DNA from 2 places in the Halobacillus sp. ABR2_026 genome. Region 2 is predicted to be linked to the other one. Evidence: a T-box and tRNA genes for the amino acid it is inferred to sense, from the RefSeq annotation. Region 2 holds a T-box; the other holds one or more tRNA genes.

Region 1 (11,499 bases), 2.7 Mb from region 2:
CACCTTTTGCTTATCAATGACACGAACATTCTTCAGCACTTGCGGGAACTTTTCCATTTCAGCAGCAAGCTCGGAAAGCGGTTTGCCGGTCTCCTTCATGACGTTGACCAACTGAAGGGCAGAAAGCATGCCGTCTCCTGTCGTGTTGTGATCAAGGAAAATAATGTGACCAGATTGTTCCCCACCAAGGTTATAACCACCTCGGCGCATTTCTTCCATGACATAACGATCACCTACAGCCGTCTTGTCACTTTTCATGCCATTCGCTTCTACTGCTTTATAAAAGCCGAGATTACTCATGACGGTGGATACGACTGTGGAATGATTCAATGTTCCGTTGTCATTCATATGTTTCGCACAAATGTACATGATTCGATCGCCATCGACAATATTTCCTTTTTCGTCAACCGCAATTAAACGATCGCCATCACCGTCAAAAGCAAGACCTACATCCGCTTTTTTGTCTCTTACAAGATCCTGTAACAATTCAGGGTGTGTGGAACCGACTCCATCATTAATGTTCAGTCCATCCGGAGAGGAACCAATGGAGGAAATATCCGCTTCAAGATCTGCGAATAAATGGGACGCCAGGGACGAAGTTGCTCCATGGGCACAGTCAAGGGCAATGTGAATCCCTTCAAAATCATAATCAACGGTTTGTTTTAAATGCTGCAGATACTTTTGCCCGCCTTCGAAATAGTCGTTGATTTGACCAAGGTCAGCCCCTGAAGGACGCGGAAGGTCATCTTGTTCTGCATCAATCAATGCTTCGACTTCCTGTTCTTGTTCATCCGTCAGCTTGAACCCGTCCGGACCGAAAAATTTAATCCCATTATCTTCTACAGGGTTGTGGGAAGCTGAAATCATAATCCCGGCTTCTGCCTGTAAAGCTTTCGTCAAGAAGGCTACCCCAGGTGTAGAAATGACACCTAAACGCATCACTTCCGCTCCGATTGATAATAACCCGGCGGCTAGTGCACCTTCGAGCATTTCGCCTGAAATCCTCGTATCACGACCGATTAAAATCTTCGGACGCTCAACACCTTTGGTTACAACATAACCGCCATAGCGACCTAATTTAAAGGCTAGCTCTGGAGTTAGTTCTTTGTTTGCGACGCCTCGGACGCCATCCGTTCCAAAATATTTGCCCATTGTCATTCGACCTCTCTTTCTATTCTATCCATTTATCTAAGTTATTACGTTGCGGTGTACGGTTCAGGGTTGGTCTGTTTCACCGTCTCCGTCTTCCGAATCACCTTCAACGACTCCTATATCCACTTCAATCGTTTCTGGCTGAACGGATGTGACCCCTTCCGGTAGCGGAATATCCACTTCCACCGTTTGGTCTTCGGTCACTTCCGATACATCCACAGGGACTTCTGGGAGCTCCTCGATGCCATCAAGGACTTCCTTAGGACCTGAGATGGTGACTTCCTCTGTTTGCGTGCTGACAGATTCAATCAGCACCCCTTCTGTATTTCCTCCTCTTGCAGCCACATTGATCGGAACCGTTTTACTCCTTGCAGAAACCGGTACAGATACATTCACGGCCGTCGGATCTACGAGTACATTCAATTCATTCCCCTGGTTATCATAAACTTTCACCGGGGCTTCCTGATCTTCCAGAGACTCTGTTACTCCACCAACATCAATGATCGCTTTAACAGAAGCGACACGATCGATAACAGAAGATGCCCCCGTTATGGCCACACTCGAAGGCTCAAGCTCCGGTTCACCAACTTCAAGGGAACTATCCAGGTTCTTCTCGTTGATATAATCAACACTCACTTCATAATTTTCGGTTACTTTCTCTTCAATCGTCACCTCAATAATCTTGGGATCAAGTGTGACATTCAACTGGTTGGAAATACCTGAGTGCTGCAAGGACACTTCGTGTGTGCCAGGTCCCAGGCCATTTAAGTCTACAAATACTTTGAAATTCTTCTGTCTGGATACTGGGGCGACCGCAGATGTAGGGCCCTCAACGGACACCGATACTTCTTGAGGAATGCCGCTTACTACATATTCTTCGCTGTCGAACTGAATCTCCAATGGGATGTTTTCCATTACCTCCATATCAGAAGAAGACTGATCGAAGAATAAAGAATCAGAATCCATATTGTTATCCACGTTCACCGTCACCCAGAGAAGACCGGCAAGCATCAAGGATATAATGCGGATAAACCAAACACTCTTGAACCAATTATCCATTCTTCTTCCCCCTCCAGTTCCAGCTTTTTACCGCAGGGGCGGAGTAATCCAACTCTGTGCGCAGAATTTCTTCAAGTTTCACTTGATCAAGCTCGCGGTGCAGTTCACCGTTTTTAGTACAGGAGATCGCTCCTGTCTCCTCAGATACAACGATGGTCAATGCATCCGTGACCTCACTAATGCCCATGGCCGCTCTGTGCCTCGTCCCGAGTTCTTTTGAAATGAATGGGCTTTCCGAAAGGGGGAGGTAGCACGCCGCAGCTACTATTTCATCATTCTTAAGTATGACCGCTCCATCATGGAGGGGGGTATTCGGTATAAAAATATTTGTAAGAAGCTCACTCGACAAGTGGCCGCCTACGCGGATTCCCGTCTCCACATAATCTCCCATACCGGTATCTCGCTCAATTGTTATCAAAGCACCGATCCGGCGTTTCGCCATATAATTACAGGACTTGATGATGGCCTGTAACGTTTTTTCGGTGTCTTCTTCTTCTGAGGTGTTCCTGCTGAAGAAACTTCCCCGTCCCAACTGTTCTAATGCCCTTCTCAGTTCGGGCTGGAACAAAATGATTATAGCTAGGAAACCCCACGTAATTGCTTGTGACATCAGCCATCTTAAAGTGGTCAGTCCAAATAAATTACTCAATAACCATATACCCAGGATTACGAATATCCCTTTCAAAAGCTGGACCGCTTTCGTCCCCTGGATCAGCATGATTAATTTATATACAACAAACCAGACAAGGGCGATATCCACAGTAATCAAAAAATAATCTAAAACATCCAATCCCCCATCAAGCATGCCTACACTTCCTTTTAGATATAATAAACCTTAAAAATTCACATTTACCATTATATCACATAACCTTTCCCTTATATATGGAGAACATACCGGCCTGACGATTGCCCTATGTAGGGATGAATCCTTTTACTTAATAAAATGGAGAATGTCCCCATCATTTTTTTGAATGAGATTGAAATGTAATAAAACAATGTCCAAAAAATACTGTGCATATGAAGTATGTTTTTTACTCCTTTCTCTATCTGCTGTCTATGTTGAGTTCATAGTTCTCGTCTGCCTTCCGGCCTTAATTATGGTTCCCCTCTATTTCTGCCCTCCCTTCCGCCGTAAGTTTAACAGGCATTCACTGAAAAAGGATATAGGATTCTTGAACCATGAATGAGCAGAATCCCTCTTTTTTCTATCGGGAACAAGGGGGGCAACAATCAGAAATCAGAGCTTGCGAAGTCTTATTGGAATTCAGTTTCTCCGGCGTTTCATCAAAAAATACGCTATAAAAAAAGCAAGGGAGCACAGGCCCCCTTGCTTTATTCATCGGATTGAAATGAAAAGACATCATTGACTGTCTTTTTCGTATGATACCAAACCCATTCGTACACCTGGTTTACTTCTGTGAGTTCACCTGAATACGCCCGGAGGTTATTACGGTCTAGTCCATCCGCTTCGTTCCCGTCGTCTGACGTAACCTCGAGGATGTCCCCATTTATTATGGTAATGTCCCCATCGACCTTCCCATCGATTCTCAAGTCACCATTTCTCACTACGAGATCCCCGTTAACAGTAACACCCTCAGGGACGATGACCGTATGATCACGGATTTCAAGGTTCTCCTGTTTCGAAACCGTCACCTGCTGATCCTGGTTCCAGGCGGTGAATATACCGCTGAACATGAGAATAAAGAAAACAGCAGCTGCTGTAAGGAGTGGATGCTTTTGAAGCTTCCGGATGTAATTCTTTCTTTTCTTCTCCTTCGGTAAGTTGGCCATGACATTCGCCGTAAACCGGGGTGGCGCAGAAACAGGCGTCGTATTTGTAATAAGCGTGGTTGTTCTCTTTAATTCATGAAAATGATTCTGACAAGCTTGGCAGTTTTGTAAATGGTCTCTCAGTCGTCTCTCTTCATCTTTATATAAGTCACCATCTAAATACTTATGCATGAGTTCAATTGCTTCTCTCTTGCAATTCATTCCCTCTCAACTCCTTCACACATGTCGAAGCCTTTTTCTTAAGGCCTCTCTCCCTCTGTGGACCCTCGTCTTCACTGTTCCTACAGGAATATCCAACACTTCTGCAATTTCCTGTAAAGCAAGCTCATCTAAATAACGAAGGACGATGACACTCCGATATTTCGGTGGTAATGCTAATATTTCTTTATGAATATACGTTTGTAATTCAAGACTCTCCACTTCCTCTTCTGGTAGTGCCTGATCCGCCGCCAGCTGTGAATACATGTCTAACCCTTCGGTCCCCTTCACTTCTGCATCAAGATGATAATCCGGTTTCTTTTTACGGATCCGGTCGATGGACAGATTCGTGGCTATCCGATAGATCCAAGTCGAGAATTTCCTTTTTTCATCAAACGTATGGATATTCGTGTAGGCCCTAATAAAAGCCTCCTGGGCAAGGTCTTCAGCTTCATATGAGTTTCCCACCATTCGTAGACAAATATGAAAAACTTTATTCTGATAAAAAGATACAATATCTTCAAAAGCCGATTGATTGCCTTTTTTCACTTCTTTAATTTTTTGCTTAATCATGGTTTCCATCTTCTATACCTCCGCTTTACGTGCGGTCGATAACCTTTACGGATGACCTCGCCTCAAAGTTTCATAAATTTTATATTTTTTTCGCTAATATAAGTTTAACTTTTTTTAGTATCGGTTATAAAGCTGTAAATGTAAAAATTTTTTAGGAGGCCACATATTATGACGCGAGTGATTGCTTTGACAAAGGAAATCGAAGCCTGTCGTATGGAAATGACACGTTTAGCCCGTCTCCATAAATTGAGCTCGCCTGAAGTTGTGCGTGTAAGTGTGAAGTTAGATGAATTATTAAATGAATATGATGAAATAACCCATAAAAAACAGCAACCCGCCTTACAAAAAGCGGGTTACTGCTAAAATTCTTCTTTTATTTCAAGCTCTCCCCAAATAGAGAACCCATCAAACCTACCGCCACGCTGGCGGTTTTATTTTTTTCATCAAGGATAGGATTCACTTCTACAAATTCAGCCGATGTAATCATTTCTGATTGGTGAAGCATTTCCATAGCTAAATGACTTTCACGATAACTTAATCCACCCATCACAGGTGTTCCTACGCCGGGTGCATCATTTGGATCTAATCCATCAAGATCCAAACTCAAATGAACTCCATCCGTACGGTCTTTCAGATAGTCGACTGTCTCTTCCATCACCTGGGTCATCCCCATACGATCCACTTCATGCATCGTATAAACTTTAATGCCCTTTTCCTCAATTAACACTTTTTCCCCTTCATCTAATGAACGGGCACCGATGATTACAATATTCTCCGGTTTTATTTTCGGTTCATAATCATGGATACTTGTTAGTTTCTCATGTCCGATGCCAAGGCTTACAGCAAGAGGCATCCCATGAATATTACCGGAAGGAGAGCTGTCTGCCGTGTTCAGATCACCATGAGCATCATACCAAATAACGCCAAGGTTCTCATAATGTTTAGCAACACCAGCAAGAGTCCCCATTGCGATGCTATGATCTCCACCAAGAACAAGTGGGAATCGCTTGTTTTCTACGATTTCATCCACCGCTTTCGCAAGTCTTCGGCTTCCTTCGGCAATTTCATTCAAGTTGCGCAAGTTATCCTGTTTCACTTCCGTATTTTGTTTAGGACGAGGAATTTCAATATCCCCTAGATTTCAATGTCATACTTTAATTGTTCCAGACGTTCAACCATTCCTGCATAGCGGATGGCGCTCGGTCCCATGTCTACACCCCGGCGCATCTGTCCAAGGTCCATAGGTACACCTATAATGGAAAGCTGTTTATTCATCAAAGTTCCTCCTTTTTTCTCTACTATAATTGTATCCGTTTTGCTTAAGATGACTCAACTGGACATGTTTGTGCATATATATACGAAATACAGTATGAAAACGTATGTAAACATGCATGTTTACAAGGTTTGTGACCATTCATCAAATTATGGATGATCGTAATGGACATTCCGTTCCCCCATAATCTGAATCGCTCATCCGGGGCTTGAAGGATAGAAAAATACATAGGTTTCACTATCCCATACAAAAAACCTGACATCAATTTTGATGTCAGGTTCACAGAGTGGAGCCTAGCGGGATCGAACCGCTGACCTCCTGCGTGCAAAGCAGGCGCTCTCCCAGCTGAGCTAAGGCCCCGAATGGAGCGGGAGACGGGATTCGAACCCGCGACCCCCACCTTGGCAAGGTGGTGTTCTACCACTGAACTACTCCCGCATATGAAATTGAAAGATGAGCCATGAAGGATTCGAACCTTCGACCCTCTGATTAAAAGTCAGATGCTCTACCAGCTGAGCTAATGGCTCACATAAATGATTAAACTCCAGTATAACATCTATTATAAAATGGCTGGGCCAGCTGGATTCGAACCAGCGCATGACGGTACCAAAAACCGTTGCCTTACCGCTTGGCTATGGCCCAACAGTTACAAAAATAGTATATACCATCTAAAGATCATTATACAAGGCATGTTCATTTTCATAAAAAATAGCTGATCAAGGATGTCAGCCGTTCTTGTTAGAAAAATAAATGGTGGAGGGAGTAGGACTCGAACCTACGAACCCGATGGGAGCGGATTTACAGTCCGCCGCGTTTGGCCAACTTCGCTATCCCTCCACTTTCATTAAATAAGTGGTGCCGGCCAGAGGACTTGAACCCCCAACCTACTGATTACAAATCAGTTGCTCTGCCAGTTGAGCTAGGCCGGCTTATGAAAATAATGGTGGAGGATGCAGGGTTCGAACCTGCGACCCCTTGCTTGTAAGGCAAGTGCTCTCCCAGCTGAGCTAATCCTCCATTAGTGGTGACCCGTACGGGATTCGAACCCGTGTTACCGCCGTGAAAGGGCGGTGTCTTAACCACTTGACCAACGGGCCAATCGAATTAAAATTCAGAGCTTCCAGCCGGATTTGAACCGGCGACCCCTTCCTTACCATGGAAGTGCTCTACCACTGAGCTATGGAAGCAAGTGGCTCCAACGGTAGGATTCGAACCTACGACCGATCGGTTAACAGCCGATTGCTCTACCACTGAGCTACGTTGGAATAATGTACAATCATCAAAAGCATTAATAAGGAAAGAGTATCAATGTGGCGGCGTCCTACTCTCACGGGGGTAAACCCGACTACCATCGGCGCTGAAGAGCTTAACTGCTGTGTTCGGCATGGGAACAGGTGTGACCTCTTCGCCTTCACCACCACATCAATATAAAGTTTGAGGTGAACCCTCAAAACTGGATAAGGAAACATCTTTTGAAGAAACGCTTTTCACGAACACTATCATTTCGATAGATAAGTCATCGATCCATTAGTATCCGTCAGCTCCACGTGTCACCACGCTTCCACCTCGGACCTATCAACCTCATCGTCTCTGAGGGATCTTATTTGCTTAAAGCAAAGGGAAATCTCATCTCAAGGGGGGCTTCATGCTTAGATGCTTTCAGCACTTATCCCGACCACACGTAGCTACCCAGCGATGCTCCTGGCGGAACAACTGGTACACCAGCGGTGTGTCCATCCCGGTCCTCTCGTACTAAGGACAGCTCCTTTCAAATTTCCAACGCCCACGACGGATAGGGACCGAACTGTCTCACGACGTTCTGAACCCAGCTCGCGTACCGCTTTAATGGGCGAACAGCCCAACCCTTGGGACCGACTACAGCCCCAGGATGCGATGAGCCGACATCGAGGTGCCAAACCTCCCCGTCGATGTGGACTCTTGGGGGAGATAAGCCTGTTATCCCCGGGGTAGCTTTTATCCGTTGAGCGACGGCCCTTCCATGCGGAACCGCCGGATCACTAAGCCCGACTTTCGTCCCTGCTCGACTTGTAGGTCTCGCAGTCAAGCTCCCTTGTGCCTTTACACTCTGCGAATGATTTCCAACCATTCTGAGGGAACCTTTGGGCGCCTCCGTTACCTTTTGGGAGGCGACCGCCCCAGTCAAACTGCCCACCTGACACTGTCTCCGGACCGGATCACGGTCCTGGGTTAGAATGTCCGTACAGCCAGGGTAGTATCCCACCAGCGCCTCCACCGAAGCTAGCGCTCCGGCTTCTAAGGCTCCTACCTATCCTGTACAAGCTGTACCAACATTCAATATCAGGCTACAGTAAAGCTCCACGGGGTCTTTCCGTCCTGTCGCGGGTAATGTGCATCTTCACACATAGTATAATTTCACCGGGTCTCTCGTTGAGACAGTGCCCAAGTCGTTGCACCTTTCGTGCGGGTCGGAACTTACCCGACAAGGAATTTCGCTACCTTAGGACCGTTATAGTTACGGCCGCCGTTTACTGGGGCTTCGGTTCAACGCTTCGCATAAGCTAACGCATCCCCTTAACCTTCCAGCACCGGGCAGGTGTCAGCCCCTATACTTCGCCTTACGGCTTCGCAGAGACCTGTGTTTTTGGTAAACAGTCGCTTGGGCCTTTTCACTGCGGCTCCTCGGCAGAGGAGCACCCCTTCTCCCGAAGTTACGGGGTCATTTTGCCGAGTTCCTTAACGAGAGTTCTCCCGCTCACCTTAGGATCCCTCCTCGCCTACCTGTGTCGGTTTGCGGTACGGGCACCTCTTTCCTCACTAGAGGATTTTCTTGGCAGTGTGAACTCAGGAGCTTCGGTACTATATTTCCCTCCCCATCACAGCTCAACGTTGCCGGACGGATTTGCCTATCCGACCGTCTCACTGCTTGGACGCGCACATCCAGTGGCGCGCTCTCCTTATCCTCCTGCGTCCCCCCGTCGTTCAAACGGAAAGGAGGTGGTACAGGAATATCAACCTGTTGTCCATCGCCTACGCCTTTCGGCCTCGGCTTAGGTCCCGACTAACCCTGAGAGGACGAGCCTTCCTCAGGAAACCTTAGGCATTCGGTGAAAGAGATTCTCACTCTTTTTTCGCTACTCATACCGGCATTCTCACTTCTAAGCGCTCCACCAGTCCTTACGGTCTGACTTCACGGCCCTTAGAACGCTCTCCTACCACTGATCATAAGATCAATCCGCAGCTTCGGTGGTGTGTTTAGCCCCGGTACATTTTCGGCGCAGAGTCACTCGACCAGTGAGCTATTACGCACTCTTTGAATGATGGCTGCTTCTAAGCCAACATCCTGGTTGTCTAAGCAACTCCACATCCTTTTCCACTTAACACACACTTTGGGACCTTAGCTGGCGGTCTGGGCTGTTTCCCTCTCGACCATGAACCTTATCACCCACGGTCTGACTCCCAGAACAAAGTCGATGGCATTCGGAGTTTGACTGAATTCGGTAACCCGATAGGGGCCCCTCGTCCAATCAGTGCTCTACCTCCATGACTTTCTATTCTGAGGCTAGCCCTAAAGCTATTTCGGAGAGAACCAGCTATCTCCGTGTTCGATTGGCATTTCACCCCTACCCACACCTCATCCCCGTAATTTTCAACTTACGTGGGTTCGGGCCTCCAGTCAGTGTTACCTGACCTTCACCCTGGACATGGGTAGATCACACGGTTTCGGGTCTACGACCGCATACTCACTCGCCCTATTCAGACTCGCTTTCGCTGCGGCTCCGCTTCTGCTGCTTAACCTCGCATACGGTCGTAACTCGCCGGTTCATTCTACAAAAGGCACGCCGTCACCCATTAACGGGCTCCGACTACTTGTAGGCACACGGTTTCAGGTTCTCTTTCACTCCCCTTCCGGGGTGCTTTTCACCTTTCCCTCACGGTACTGGTTCACTATCGGTCACTAGGGAGTATTTAGCCTTGGGAGATGGTCCTCCCGGATTCCGACGGAATTCCTCGTGTTCCGCCGTACTCAGGATCCACTCCGGAGAGAGAAAGATTTCGACTACAGGGCTGTTACCTGCTCTGGCTGATCGTTCCAGATCGATTCGCCTATCTTCCTCTTTGGTAACTCCAATGGAGTGTCCTACAACCCCAGAAAGCAAGCTTTCTGGTTTGGGCTGATTCCGTTTCGCTCGCCGCTACTTGGGAAATCGCGTTTGCTTTTTCTTCCTCCGGGTACTTAGATGTTTCAGTTCCCCGGGTGTGCCTTCCTATACCTATGGATTCAGTATAGGATGCTGTCCCATTACGAACAGCGGGTTTCCCCATTCGGAAATCTCCGGTTCAAAGCCTACTTACGGCTCGCCGGAGCATATCGGTGTTAGTCCCGTCCTTCATCGGCTCCTAGTACCAAGGCATCCACCGTGCGCCCTTATTCACTTAACTATCTTCGTGAAAAGACGTTTACAATTTCAATTAGATGTCTTGTCATCAATTGCCTCATCGTTAGATGAAACAATGATTCCTTATCCAGTTTTCAAGGTTCACGCCCTTATTCAGGGTTGAATATAAAACACAAAATAGATTCTTGTGTTTAAGTGTTGCATTTAAATGGTGGAGCCTAGCGGGATCGAACCGCTGACCTCCTGCGTGCAAAGCAGGCGCTCTCCCAGCTGAGCTAAGGCCCCATTTTGAATGGTGGGCCTGAGTGGACTTGAACCACCGACCTCACGCTTATCAGGCGTGCGCTCTGACCAACTGAGCTACAGGCCCATCCAAATGAAGGAAGATCATATTTTCATAGTTTGATCTCTCAAAACTGAACAACCAACACAGTACGTTTCCGTAATATCCTTAGAAAGGAGGTGATCCAGCCGCACCTTCCGATACGGCTACCTTGTTACGACTTCACCCCAATCATTGGCCCCACCTTCGGCGGCTGGCTCCAAAAAGGTTACCTCACCGACTTCGGGTGTTGCCAACTCTCGTGGTGTGACGGGCGGTGTGTACAAGGCCCGGGAACGTATTCACCGCGGCATGCTGATCCGCGATTACTAGCGATTCCGGCTTCATGCAGGCGAGTTGCAGCCTGCAATCCGAACTGAGAATGGTTTTATGGGATTTGCTACACCTCGCGGCTTCGCTGCCCTTTGTACCATCCATTGTAGCACGTGTGTAGCCCAGGTCATAAGGGGCATGATGATTTGACGTCATCCCCGCCTTCCTCCGGTTTGTCACCGGCAGTCACCTTAGAGTGCCCAACTGAATGCTGGCAACTAAGATTAGGGGTTGCGCTCGTTGCGGGACTTAACCCAACATCTCACGACACGAGCTGACGACAACCATGCACCACCTGTCACTTGGTCCCCGAAGGGAAATCCCTATCTCTAGGGAGGTCCAAGGATGTCAAGACCTGGTAAGGTTCTTCGCGTTGCTTCGAATTAAACCACATGCTCCACCGCTTGTGCGGGCCCCCG
Region 2 (11,499 bases):
AAGGAACGTACACTCGTTTCCCTGAGCGCGCTGAGCTTCCTTCTGAAATCAACGAAGCTCTTATCGTTGAATTCTACTCTCGTTAATCTGCTTTTGCAGACGATTAAGAAAGCGTTCATGGAATGTTCTTTTACATTCTATGAACGCTTTTTTTGTTCCTATAAGTTAAAAACCTATAAAAAAGCGGCAGTCCTTATGGGCTGCCGCCTTTCTCATTTATTATTAAAATTTGATCAAGTAATATTTTTTCTTCCCTCGGCGGATAATCATAAACTGGTCTTCGATACGATCTTCCTCTCCGATGGTGTGTTTAAGATCTTGATTACGCTCTCCATTGATATAAACCGCTCCGTTTCCGATATCCTCTCTCGCCTGACGCTTGGAGGAAGAAATTCCAGCATTCACGAGGAGCTCGAGCAATTGAGGTTCTTTTTCTTCAGACATATAAGTAGGAACATCTTTGAATCCTTGCTCAATTTCTTTGCCGGATAAAGCTTTAATGTCTCCACTGAATAATGCAGAGGAAATGCGCTCCGCTTGTTTCAGTGCTTCTTCATCATGCACAAGCTTTGTCATTTCTTCTGCTAAACGTCTCTGCGCCACTCTCTTTTCAGGTTGAGTTTCTACTTCTTTTTCCAACTCAGTAATTTCGTCAATGCTCAAGAATGTGAAATATTTCAGGAAGCGAATGACGTCACGATCGTCAGCATTGATCCAGAATTGATAGAATTCATAGGGAGATGTTTTCTCAGGGTCAAGCCAGATAGCTCCACCGGCAGTCTTTCCAAACTTCGATCCATCTGCTTTCGTAATCAATGGAACCGTTAAGCCATAGGCTTCGACCTCTTCTTCACCTGCAGCCGTACGTCTTAATAGTTCAAGACCTGCTGTAATGTTCCCCCACTGATCACTTCCACCGATTTGTAGGGTACAATTTTCTTTTTGATACAACTGTTGGAAATCAAGAGACTGCAGAATCATATAGGAAAATTCAGTATAACTGATCCCCTGCTCGATTCGGGATTCCACAGAATCTTTTGCCAGCATATAATTGATTCCGAAATGTTTTCCTGTATCCCGTAGAAAATCAATGATTGTCATCTGGGAAAGCCATTCGTGGTTATTACGCGCAACGGCTGCATTTTCCCCTTTATCAAAGTTAAGAATTTTCGCTAACTGCTCCTTAATTCTTTCACTATATCCATGGACGACCTCTGCACTGTTTAGTTGTCTTTCGCTAGACCGGCCACTTGGATCACCAATCATTCCGGTACCGCCTCCGACGAGTGCAATTGGCCTGTGACCCGCTTTTTGGAACCTTTTCAACATGAGCACCGGAAGAAGGTGTCCAATGTGAAGACTGTCTGCGGTTGGATCAAAACCGCAATACAGGGTAACCTGCTCCTGCTCCAAGTGTTTCTTCAAACCTTCTTCGTCCGTCATTTGGTTAATTAATCCGCGATTCTGTAAATCCTGCAAAATATCCATACGTTCACTCCTCATTCTATTCGTTAGTAGACTTGTGCTTTCCATGAAAGGTCTTAGAGATGAATTTTCTGAAAACAAAAAAGACCCCCTCCCTTAAAAGGGACGAGGTCTCGCGGTACCACCCTTGTTGCACAAATGAATGTGCCACTCCGATCGATAACGGCTTTTCACCGTCTTCTGATTCATACCAGAAGAGATGCTCCAGGTCGTAATTCAAAAACATATGTGTACCGGCTCACACCAGCCGCCGGTTCTCTGAAACAGGGAAATGTTTTCTACTCCAGTCCTTCAACGCACAATTATTCATCTACGTATATATTTATCACAACACAACTCAAAAAGCAATAAAACCCCTTGTAGAATTATATCCTAACCTCCCCGGGTGTGTTATAATATTGTTGGAATTTTAGGAGGTATTATCATGTCTAATCAACCGAAAAAAGGGAGAAATAAGCTGGATATACGCTCTTTATGGCAGAGCGGGACCATCCAGAAAAATGGCCGGATCACCTATGATGTCGTGTGGAACGTCATCTTATTTTTTATCATCATCGGTGTCATCGGGTTATTTTTCGCAGGTGGTGTAGGCGCCGGCTACTTCGCTTCTCTTGTGAAAGATGAAGAGGTGAGAAGTGAAGATCAAATGAAAGAAACGATTTATAACTATTCAGAGACCTCGACCATGTATTTCAATGATGGAAATACAGAAATTGGAGATGTAAGGTCAGATCTCTATCGTGAAGAAATACAATTAGATCAGGTGAGTGAAGATTTAAGAAACGCTGTTATTGCGACAGAAGATGAATACTTCGGAGAACACAAGGGAGTTGTTCCTAAAGCCGTTATGCGTGCGGTCGTTCAAGAAGTAACCAATTCCTCAGTAAAAACAGGGGGAAGTACGCTGACCCAACAATTGGTTAAAAACCAGATCCTTACCAATGAAGTGTCTTTTGAACGGAAAGCTAAAGAAATGCTTCTTGCTTTAAGAATTGAACGGTTTCTTGATAAGGATGAAATTTTAGAAGCATACTTAAACATTGTACCCTTCGGAAGAAATGCGAACGGTCAAAACGTAGCAGGTGTCCAGACGGCTGCTCAAGGAATTTTCGGGGTGAATGCGAAAGAATTGTCCTTGGCTCAATCTGCATTTATTGCCGGCCTTCCACAGTCACCATTCGGATATACTCCTTTTTATAATGATGGATCCATCAAGGAGCCTGAGAATCTCGAAGCCGGGATCGATCGTATGCACGAAGTACTTGAGCGCATGCTTGAAGCGGGTTATATCGATCAGGCCGAATATGATGAGGCCATGAAGTTCCAGGTTAACGAAGAAACACTTGCAGAGCCTAAGTCAACGGTGCTAGGTACCTATCCTGCAATTAATCAGGAAGTTCACAAAAGAGCCAAACAGCTAATCCAGAAACATTTGATGAAGCAGAACGGTCACACACAAAAAGACTTGAATGAAGATGAGTCCCTTAAGGAAGAATACGACACCATGGCTGAGCGGGAACTCTCTGCCGGCGGCTATCAGATTCATACGACGCTGGACAAAGAAGTCTATGATGAGATGCAGGAAGTAAGAGATTCCTACACGGAAAGTAATTGGCCCTGGGGCAAGGAAACCGCATTGAACAGCGAGGGTGAGGAAATTAAGGTTGACTCCCCGCTTCAGCTTGGAAGTATCATTATTGAAAACTCGACTGGTAAAATCTATGGATTTATCGGGGGATATGATTTCGAAGAGGAAAACTTGAACCATGCCACTCAAGCGCGCCGTTCCAACGGTAGTACGATGAAACCGCTTCTAGTATACGGACCTAGCTTTGATATGGGGGCTGCACAGCCTGGCTCTGTCATTGCCGACGTTCCTTATTATTATAATGGCGGTAAGGAAGTACGTAACTTCTCAAGAAACCACAGAGGCTTTGTGTCCGCACGTTATGCCCTTGCTCAGTCTTATAACGTACCTGCGGTCAAACAATACCATAAAATTCAATCCCAGGATCCCGTAAAAAATTATCTGGTTAAAATGGGAATGGGAGAAAATTTGGTGAAAGATGATTATACAAACGAATCGATGGCATTAGGAGGACTGACTTACGGGATTACAGTTGAAAACAATGTCAATGCCTATGCAACTTTCGGAAACATGGGTAAATTCGTAGACGCCTATATGATTGATAAAATCGAAACTAAAGATGGAGAAACCATCTATGAACACGAAACAAAAGAAACAGAAGTATACAGCCCACAGGCTGCCTATCTCACTCTCGATGTCATGCGTGATGTACTGGATTACGGGACTGGGCAAAGAGTGAGAGGCATGCTCTACAACCGCGGTGTCGACTGGGCTGGTAAAACAGGGACCTCCCAATCGACAAGAGACTCCTGGTTTGTAGCGACGAACCCGAACGTTACTGTCGGTATGTGGACAGGTTTTGCTGAAGGCAACATGCAGCACTTGAATTACAACCAGCGAACCCAGGGACTATGGGCTGATGTCGTGAACGCTGTTTCTGAAATCCGCCCTGAACTGATGGTTCCAAATAACAGTTTCCAAAGCCCTGGCGGCTTAGTAACGCGTTCATATTGTGCAACATCAGGACTACTCGTTTCTGACTTATGTTCTTCTGTAGATCTGGCTGAGAGTGATATTTATGATGCGGATTATGCCCCTTCTAAAGTAGATGACAGCTTGATTGGCGGCGATTTTGTAAGGGTTAAGGATCAACTCGTTATAGCCGGTCCAAATACGCCTGGGGAATTCATCATCGATGGTGGCGGAGTTACATTGAACCCTGAATTCCTTGAAGAAAATGGCTATACTAGTCCTGAGGTTCTTAGAGAACTATTACCGAATTCAGGAGCCTGGTCGAATGTAGCCCTACCCTCCACATCAAGTATTGGATCTACAGCTTCATCTATTGATAATGATGGTCAGGCACCATCAGCACCTGGAGCAGTGAATGTCAGTGGATCTACAATTTCATGGACACCATCCTCAAGTAGCGATGTCGTTGGTTACCGTGTATATCGTGCGTCTACACCTGGGGGATCGTTTAGTCAAATCGGAAGTTCTGTAGATACCTCGCTCAGCTTCTCAGGAGGCAGTGGCGTTTATGCCGTAAGGGCTGTGGATTATTTCGGTCAATCCTCCGGGTTATCAGCCTCTACAACGGTTGGAAACCCAGGAGCCCCTGAACCATCCGAAGAGGAAGATGATTCTTCAGGTAACTCAGGAGGTAATTCTGACGACAGTTCCTCAAATGACAATTCATCGAATGATGGAAACGGAAATTCAGATGATTCGAATGGGAATGACTCAGAAGAGAATGATTCCGGTAACGGAAATTCCGATAGCGGAGAATCGAATGAAGGCGACGGATCTGGAAATGGAGATTCGGGCGGCAGTGATGATGAGGGCGATGATTCTGGCCAAAGCGGAGATGATTCCGGCGGCTCCGGAGATGGGTCTGGGGACGGTTCCGGAGATGGTTCCGGGGATGCCGGTTCCGGGTCTGATGAAGACTCAGAATCTGATAATCCTTAAAAATCTGACAAAAATCCGATCGGGAAACCGGTCGGATTTTTTATGCACGATGAAATATAAATACGATTTCATGTATAATGAAGGCAAACAGCAAAGATAAACTATGAATCTATGACAGGTGGTGGCTGAATGAATCATAAGAAAACGTATCATTACGAAGCCTTTGACACAGAACATGGACCTGTCATCGTAGAAGGTCCATTACCTGCTGATGTCCTCAATAAGTATACCTTTCATGAGGGCTTAATAGCATTCCGTCCTCCAGAAAAACAGTTCGAAGCTGTTAAAGGCATTGCCGACTTTGAAGAGGGAAGGATCATAATTGCCAGACATCACGAAGAAATCATCGGGTATGTGACGTATTTACATCCAGATCCCCTTGAACGTTGGTCAGAAGGAAACATGAAAGACCTCATAGAGCTTGGGGCAATTGAAGTTATTCCCAAATTCCGCGGATACCGGATTGGCTCCCGGCTGCTTCAAGTGTCTATGATGGATGAGTTTATGGAAAACTACATCATTATCTCAACAGAATACCATTGGCATTGGGATCTGAAAGGGACAGGTCTCAACATATGGGATTACCGGCGAGTAATGGAAAAGATGATGGCAGCCGGAGGGCTCACTCCTTCCCCCACGGATGACCCCGAAATCATCTCCCACCCTGCTAATTGTTTGATGGTTAAGATCGGTCATCATGTCCCTGAATCGTCCATCCAACAATTCGACAGGCTTCGTTTTTTAACACGACATCAATACCGTGAGGCAAGGAGGTAATTCTATGTTAGTGGAAGAAATCATGAAAAAGGACGTCATTACTTTATCTCCCGAAGAAACCATTGAAACAGCTTTGAGGCTTCTTCATGAACATCACATCCGGCATATACCCATCGTTAATGAGGAAAATGTCGTTATCGGGATTGTCTCTGACCGGGATGTAAGAGATGCCAGCCCTTCAACCTTTGAAACAGAAGCGGACCATCAAGAACTTAAGCATCCAATCCAATCCATTATGACTTCTCCTGTAACAACGGTCCATCCATTGGATTTTGTAGAAGAAGTCGCTTCCATTTTTTATGAACAGGAAATAGCCTGTGTCCCGGTAACCCGCGACGAAAAACTTGTCGGAATTATTACAGAAAAAGATATGCTGTACACACTCATTCAGCTTACAGGGACGCACGTCCAGAGTTCCCAGATTGAAGTTAAAGTTATCAATAAGCCTGGAATCCTCCCTCAGGTCACACAGGTTTTCGGCAAAAGAAAAGTGAATATAAGCTCTGTCCTTATCTACCCTTATAAACCGGATTCCAAATATAAGATTATCGTCGTCAGGATTCAGACGATGAATCCCCTTCCTACCATTGAAGATTTAAAATCTGAAGGCTACGAAGTTCTGTGGCCTAAAATGCCAGGGATCCCATCATGACCTGCCATACAGGATTTGTGTACTCCGATGATTTTACTTCCTATCGCTTTCGAGATGATCACCCCTTCAATCAGATGCGTGTGGTAATGACGAAAGAACTGTTGGAAGCTTCCGCTCAGCTGACAGCGAAAGACATGATCCCTCCGCGTTTGGCTACTGAAGAGGAACTTTCCCTTGCTCACAGCAAGAAGTATATTGAAGCCGTCAAAAAAGCTGGCCAGGGGTTATTAACGGAAGAGGAAGGCATGGAGTACGGGATAGGGACAGAGGATACTCCTATGTTTAAAGGAATGCATGAGGCATCTCAATTACTAGTGGGAAGTACATTATCGGCGATCGAGGCCGTTATGGATGGAAAAGTTCAACACGCCTTGAATCTCGGTGGTGGTCTCCATCACGGGTTCGAACGCAAAGCTTCCGGATTCTGTATTTACAATGATGGAGCTGTTGGTATAAAATATATCCGTGAAAAATACAAGGCAAAAGTTCTCTATGTAGACACAGATGCGCACCATGGTGATGGTGTTCAATGGGCTTTTTATGATGACCCCAATGTCTGCACTTTCTCCATTCATGAAACTGGACGCTACCTGTTCCCTGGGACCGGAAACGTGAATGAACGGGGGCTGAAAGAAGGCTACGGTTATTCATTCAATCTCCCCATCGATGCCTTTACGGAAGATGAATCTTTTCTGAATGTTTATGAATCCGCTTTCAGGGAGATTGTTGACTTTTTCAAACCTGATGTCATCATTACCCAAAACGGTGCAGATGCACACCATTTGGACCCCTTGACACATTTATGTTCTACAATGAAAATATATGAGGCGATCCCTCGATTAGCACATGAACTTGCCCACACCCATTGCGGCGGGAAGTGGATAGCACTTGGTGGCGGCGGCTATGACATTTGGAGAGTCGTGCCAAGAGCATGGGCGCAAATATGGAAGATCATGAACGACCAAGTCCCGTTTCAGGGCCCCTTGCCTGAGGAGTGGTTACAAAAATGGCAGAAAAAATCGCCCGTTGATCTGATTAAGACTTGGGAAGACCCTCCAGATGCCTGTAAACCCATCCCACGACGAGACGAAATAACAGAAAAGAATAAAAAGGTTTTAGATAAGGCTCTTCAATTAATTTATAATCAAAAGAAATACAATTCGATACAATAAATAAATGAAAGCCACTACTTTACAAAGTAGTGGCTTTCATTTATTCTGAAGAACTTTCATAATCCGGATCAAGGATGACAATTTCTACCCTGCGGTTTTTGCTCCAATTCTCTTCCGAATCATTCGGTACGACCGGTCTCGTTTCTCCGTATGCAACAGCCGTGAAGCGCCTTGCATCCAATTCTGCCGTGTTTGAAAGTATGTAGCGGATGACACTGCTTGCGCGTGCACCCGATAACTCCCAATTGGAAGGGTAACGATAAGTATTGATCTGCCGGTTGTCAGTATGACCTTCTACTTTCACGAAATTAGGAATGTTCGTTAACAATGTCCCCACTTTCGTCAAAAAAGGCTTTGCACCATCCAAAATTTCAGCCCGACTTGTTTCGAAGAGCAATTGCTCTTCTAGCACAAGCACCACTCCTCGTTCGGTTTGTGTAGCGGAGATAATATCACTGAGGTCATTTTCCTGCAAGTATTGATCGACTTCCTTCTTTAAATCCTCAAGATTTTCAGTCGAGTCTCCTTCACTAGCTGATTCATCCATAAACTCTTCAGGCGTTTCGAATTCATTATTCTTCTCGCCGTTTTCCTGAGTCTTTGTCTGCTCTGTAGGGTGCTCATTTTCGACCACTGATGGATAAAAATCAAAAATCATACGATTTCGGAATGATTCAGCAATCGCTTCAAATTTCACAAGATTAATCTGAGACATGGAGAACAATAGAATGAAAAACACGAGAACCAATGTAATCATATCCGCATATGTAGTCATCCATTTCGGAGCACCATTCTTTTTTTCTTTTCTTCTTGGCTTAAGATTCATTAGCGGCAGCTCCTAATGCCTCTTTCTCCTGCTGCCCTTCTTCTTTCGTGTTTTTGTCGGACTCAGATAAAAATGCACTCAGTTTCTCTTCCAAGATCTTTGGATTTTGACCGGACTGAACGCCGATGACACCTTCAATGATCACTTGTTTAATAAATATTTCTTCATAGGTTTTATTCTCCAACTTTCCGGCCATCGGAATGAAGACCAAGTTAGCTAAAACCGTCCCATAAAACGTTGTAAGCAACGCTACAGCCATTTGCGGGCCTAAAGTCGCAGGATTGGATAAGCTTTGCAACATCAGGACAAGACCGATTAATGTCCCGATCATTCCCCAGGCCGGAGCGTATTCTCCCGCCTTTTCAAAGATTGCCCTTCCTTTTTGATGACGCTCCTCAACAGCCACAATTTCTGCTTTCATAATATCATTGATGACTTCCGGTTCGATTCCATCGACAGCCAGAAGAATCCCTTTCTTAATAAAAGGGTCTTCCACCTCTTCCAATTCGGCCTCCAGTGCGAGTAGTCCTTCTCTCCTTGCCTTTTCAGATAATTGAACAAACAAAGAGATCAATTCACGCAAATTCATGTCGTTGGCTTTAAAAGCCTCTTTCGTTACTCGGAAAGTCAGCTTTACTTCATTCATATTAAAGTTTACTAGAATAGCTGCAACGAGGCCTCCGAGCACAATGAATATCGAAGACACTTGAATAAACGAAGTAACACCTCCGAAACCAGCGTTTGCCATGATTCCAAACATGACCATGGCAAAACCGACTGTAATTCCGATGGGTGTCAATAAATCTTTTTTTGTCATAAAACTCTCTCCTCAGTTTCGAACGTGTACCTTATAGTACATATATCGGTACTATTTCTGCTGAGTTGAGTTTCTTTCGATAATTCGATGTGGCAAAATAACGTTCTGTTCTTCTACTTCTTCCTTATTCATGAACTTCGTAAGCAGCCTCATTGCCACTGCTCCGATGTCATACATAGGCTGGACCACCGTTGATAGAGTTGGTCGTACCATTGTTGCAAGACGGGTATTATCGAATCCGAAGACTTCCATGTCTTCCGGCACGCGAATGCCACGGTCCTGAGCTCCATGAATGACTCCAAGTGCCATTTCATCTGAAGATACGAACACTGCTGTCGGCTGTTCTTCCATCTCCAGGATTTGTTCCAGGGCTTCAAGACCAGAATCATATGAATAATCTCCCGTAACCATCCACTTCTCAGGCTGGTCTACAGCACTTTCTTGCATGGCACGCTTAAAGCCTTCCACTTTCTCCGTATTGATCACAGTGTTTTCTGGTCCGGATACGAAAGCGATTTGCTTGTTGTTCTCCAAGAGTAGCTTCGTTGCATCATAAGCAGCTTCTTCATAATTAATATTAACGGAAGGAGTTTCTTTCGTTTCATCAACAGTTGCCGCAAGAGCGATAGGTACAGAAGATGTTTTGAATTCACGAATGTGGTCATCTGTAATATCACCGCCCATGAAGATCAGACCATCCACTTGTTTTCCAAGCATGGCATTAATTAAATGAAGCTCTTTGTCTTTATTCTGATCTGAGTTACTCAGAATGATATTATAATTATACATGGTGGCAATATCTTCAATTCCCCGTGCAAGTTCAGCGAAAAAGATACTGGAGATGTCCGGGATAATAACACCGACAGTCGTAGTTTTCTTGCTTGCTAATCCTCGTGCAACAGCATTTGGGCGATAACCAAGTCTCTCAATGGCATCGTGCACTTTCTTCCGAGTCGCAGGTTTCACATTAGGGTTTCCATTCACGACCCTTGATACAGTGGCCATGGAAACATTGGCCTCTCTTGCTACATCATATATTGTTACATTCATCATGTTTCCTCCTTCATCCATTCCATTCGTACATTTTTGTTCAATAGGATAATCATACGATATATCGCTTACCCGCGCAATATTCATAGCATTTCTCCGTATTATTATACCCTATTTATTATAACGGATAGCCCTTTCACAGCAAAACTACAAAGAAAGAGGGTGTTCCAAAAATAAGTTGTTCCATTGAGAACGCAAAAAAGTTAGGCTGACAGGCAGCCTAACTTCTTTCTGCTTAGGAACTTACTAGGAAAGTTATTTTTTCAACTCTTCCATGAACGAGTGGAAGGTCGGGATATCCATCTGCTGTGCTGAATCAGACAAGGCAACGGCAGGATCAGGGTGAACTTCTGCCATAACACCATCTGCTCCGATGGCCAAGGCTGCTTTTGCAGCAGGAAGCAATAGATCACGACGTCCAGTGGAGTGGGTCACATCCACCATAACCGGCAAATGAGTTTCCTGTTTCAAGATAGGTACAGCGGAAATGTCCAAGGTATTTCTTGTTGCTTTTTCGTATGTGCGAATGCCCCGCTCACACAAGATGATGTTCTGGTTTCCTCTAGATATAATATATTCTGCTGCATTGATGAACTCAGAAATTGTTGCCGACATTCCTCTTTTCAGAAGGACAGGTTTATTTACAGAGCCAGCAGCTTTTAGAAGTTCGAAGTTCTGCATGTTCCGTGCCCCGATTTGAATGACATCCAAGTAATCCAAGGCTTCTTCCAAATCAGCAGGATTTACGATTTCACTTACAACGGCCAGGTCTTGCTCATCAGCCGCCTGTTTCAGCATTTTCAAACCTTCAATTCCGAGCCCCTGGAAATCATATGGGGATGTACGCGGTTTGAATGCACCTCCACGTAGAAGCTTAAGACCTTGATCCTTAACGGCTTTAGCTACAGTGGAAACTTGCTCGTAACTTTCAACAGAACACGGTCCCATAATGAAGGATGGGGAGCCGTTCCCTACTTTTTCACCTTTGATTTCTACAACCGTGTCTTCAGCCTTTTTCTTCCTTGATACAAGAAGCGCTTTCCGGTGATCATCTTCCTGCAGTTCAAGAGCAGCTTTGAAGATTTCTTTGAATAAGTGAACGATGGTAGAATTCTCAAAAGGTCCGTCATTATGCTGTGATAATTGATCGAGCATGGCTCT

The links. A T-box is a leader RNA that pairs with one kind of tRNA and senses whether it is charged. The one in region 2 lies ahead of tyrS (tyrosine--tRNA ligase), so its partner is inferred to be a tRNA-Tyr.
Region 1: it has a tRNA-Tyr gene. The T-box ahead of tyrS (tyrosine--tRNA ligase) is inferred to sense a tRNA for this amino acid. The anticodon was not compared.

Annotation. Positions count from the first base shown of each region.
Region 1 is NZ_JBSWTM010000001.1:126,556-138,054, reverse strand. It holds gene glmM (phosphoglucosamine mutase) at 1-1,152, opposite strand, end outside; gene ACXADE_RS00825 (CdaR family protein) at 1,216-2,211, opposite strand; gene cdaA (diadenylate cyclase CdaA) at 2,204-3,016, opposite strand; gene ACXADE_RS00815 (zf-HC2 domain-containing protein) at 3,544-4,203, opposite strand; gene sigW (RNA polymerase sigma factor SigW) at 4,219-4,782, opposite strand; gene ACXADE_RS00805 (aspartyl-phosphate phosphatase Spo0E family protein) at 4,942-5,136, shown strand; partial or broken gene rocF (arginase) at 5,147-6,048, opposite strand; tRNA gene ACXADE_RS00795 (tRNA-Ala) at 6,334-6,406, opposite strand; tRNA gene ACXADE_RS00790 (tRNA-Gly) at 6,410-6,484, opposite strand; tRNA gene ACXADE_RS00785 (tRNA-Lys) at 6,501-6,573, opposite strand; tRNA gene ACXADE_RS00780 (tRNA-Gln) at 6,614-6,688, opposite strand; tRNA gene ACXADE_RS00775 (tRNA-Tyr) at 6,798-6,883, opposite strand; tRNA gene ACXADE_RS00770 (tRNA-Thr) at 6,900-6,975, opposite strand; tRNA gene ACXADE_RS00765 (tRNA-Val) at 6,988-7,063, opposite strand; tRNA gene ACXADE_RS00760 (tRNA-Glu) at 7,069-7,143, opposite strand; tRNA gene ACXADE_RS00755 (tRNA-Thr) at 7,162-7,233, opposite strand; tRNA gene ACXADE_RS00750 (tRNA-Asn) at 7,237-7,311, opposite strand; rRNA gene rrf (5S ribosomal RNA) at 7,355-7,468, opposite strand; rRNA gene ACXADE_RS00740 (23S ribosomal RNA) at 7,554-10,468, opposite strand; tRNA gene ACXADE_RS00735 (tRNA-Ala) at 10,635-10,710, opposite strand; tRNA gene ACXADE_RS00730 (tRNA-Ile) at 10,719-10,795, opposite strand; rRNA gene ACXADE_RS00725 (16S ribosomal RNA) at 10,881-11,499, opposite strand, start outside.
Region 2 is NZ_JBSWTM010000001.1:2,807,044-2,818,542, forward strand. It holds gene rpsD (30S ribosomal protein S4) at 1-86, shown strand, start outside; gene tyrS (tyrosine--tRNA ligase) at 223-1,488, opposite strand; T-box leader at 1,584-1,789, opposite strand; gene ACXADE_RS14595 (transglycosylase domain-containing protein) at 1,910-5,044, shown strand; gene ACXADE_RS14600 (GNAT family N-acetyltransferase) at 5,174-5,821, shown strand; gene ACXADE_RS14605 (acetoin utilization AcuB family protein) at 5,826-6,473, shown strand; gene ACXADE_RS14610 (acetoin utilization protein AcuC) at 6,470-7,645, shown strand; gene motS (flagellar motor protein MotS) at 7,686-8,471, opposite strand; gene motP (flagellar motor protein MotP) at 8,461-9,288, opposite strand; gene ccpA (catabolite control protein A) at 9,340-10,338, opposite strand; gene ACXADE_RS14630 (bifunctional 3-deoxy-7-phosphoheptulonate synthase/chorismate mutase) at 10,594-11,499, opposite strand, start outside.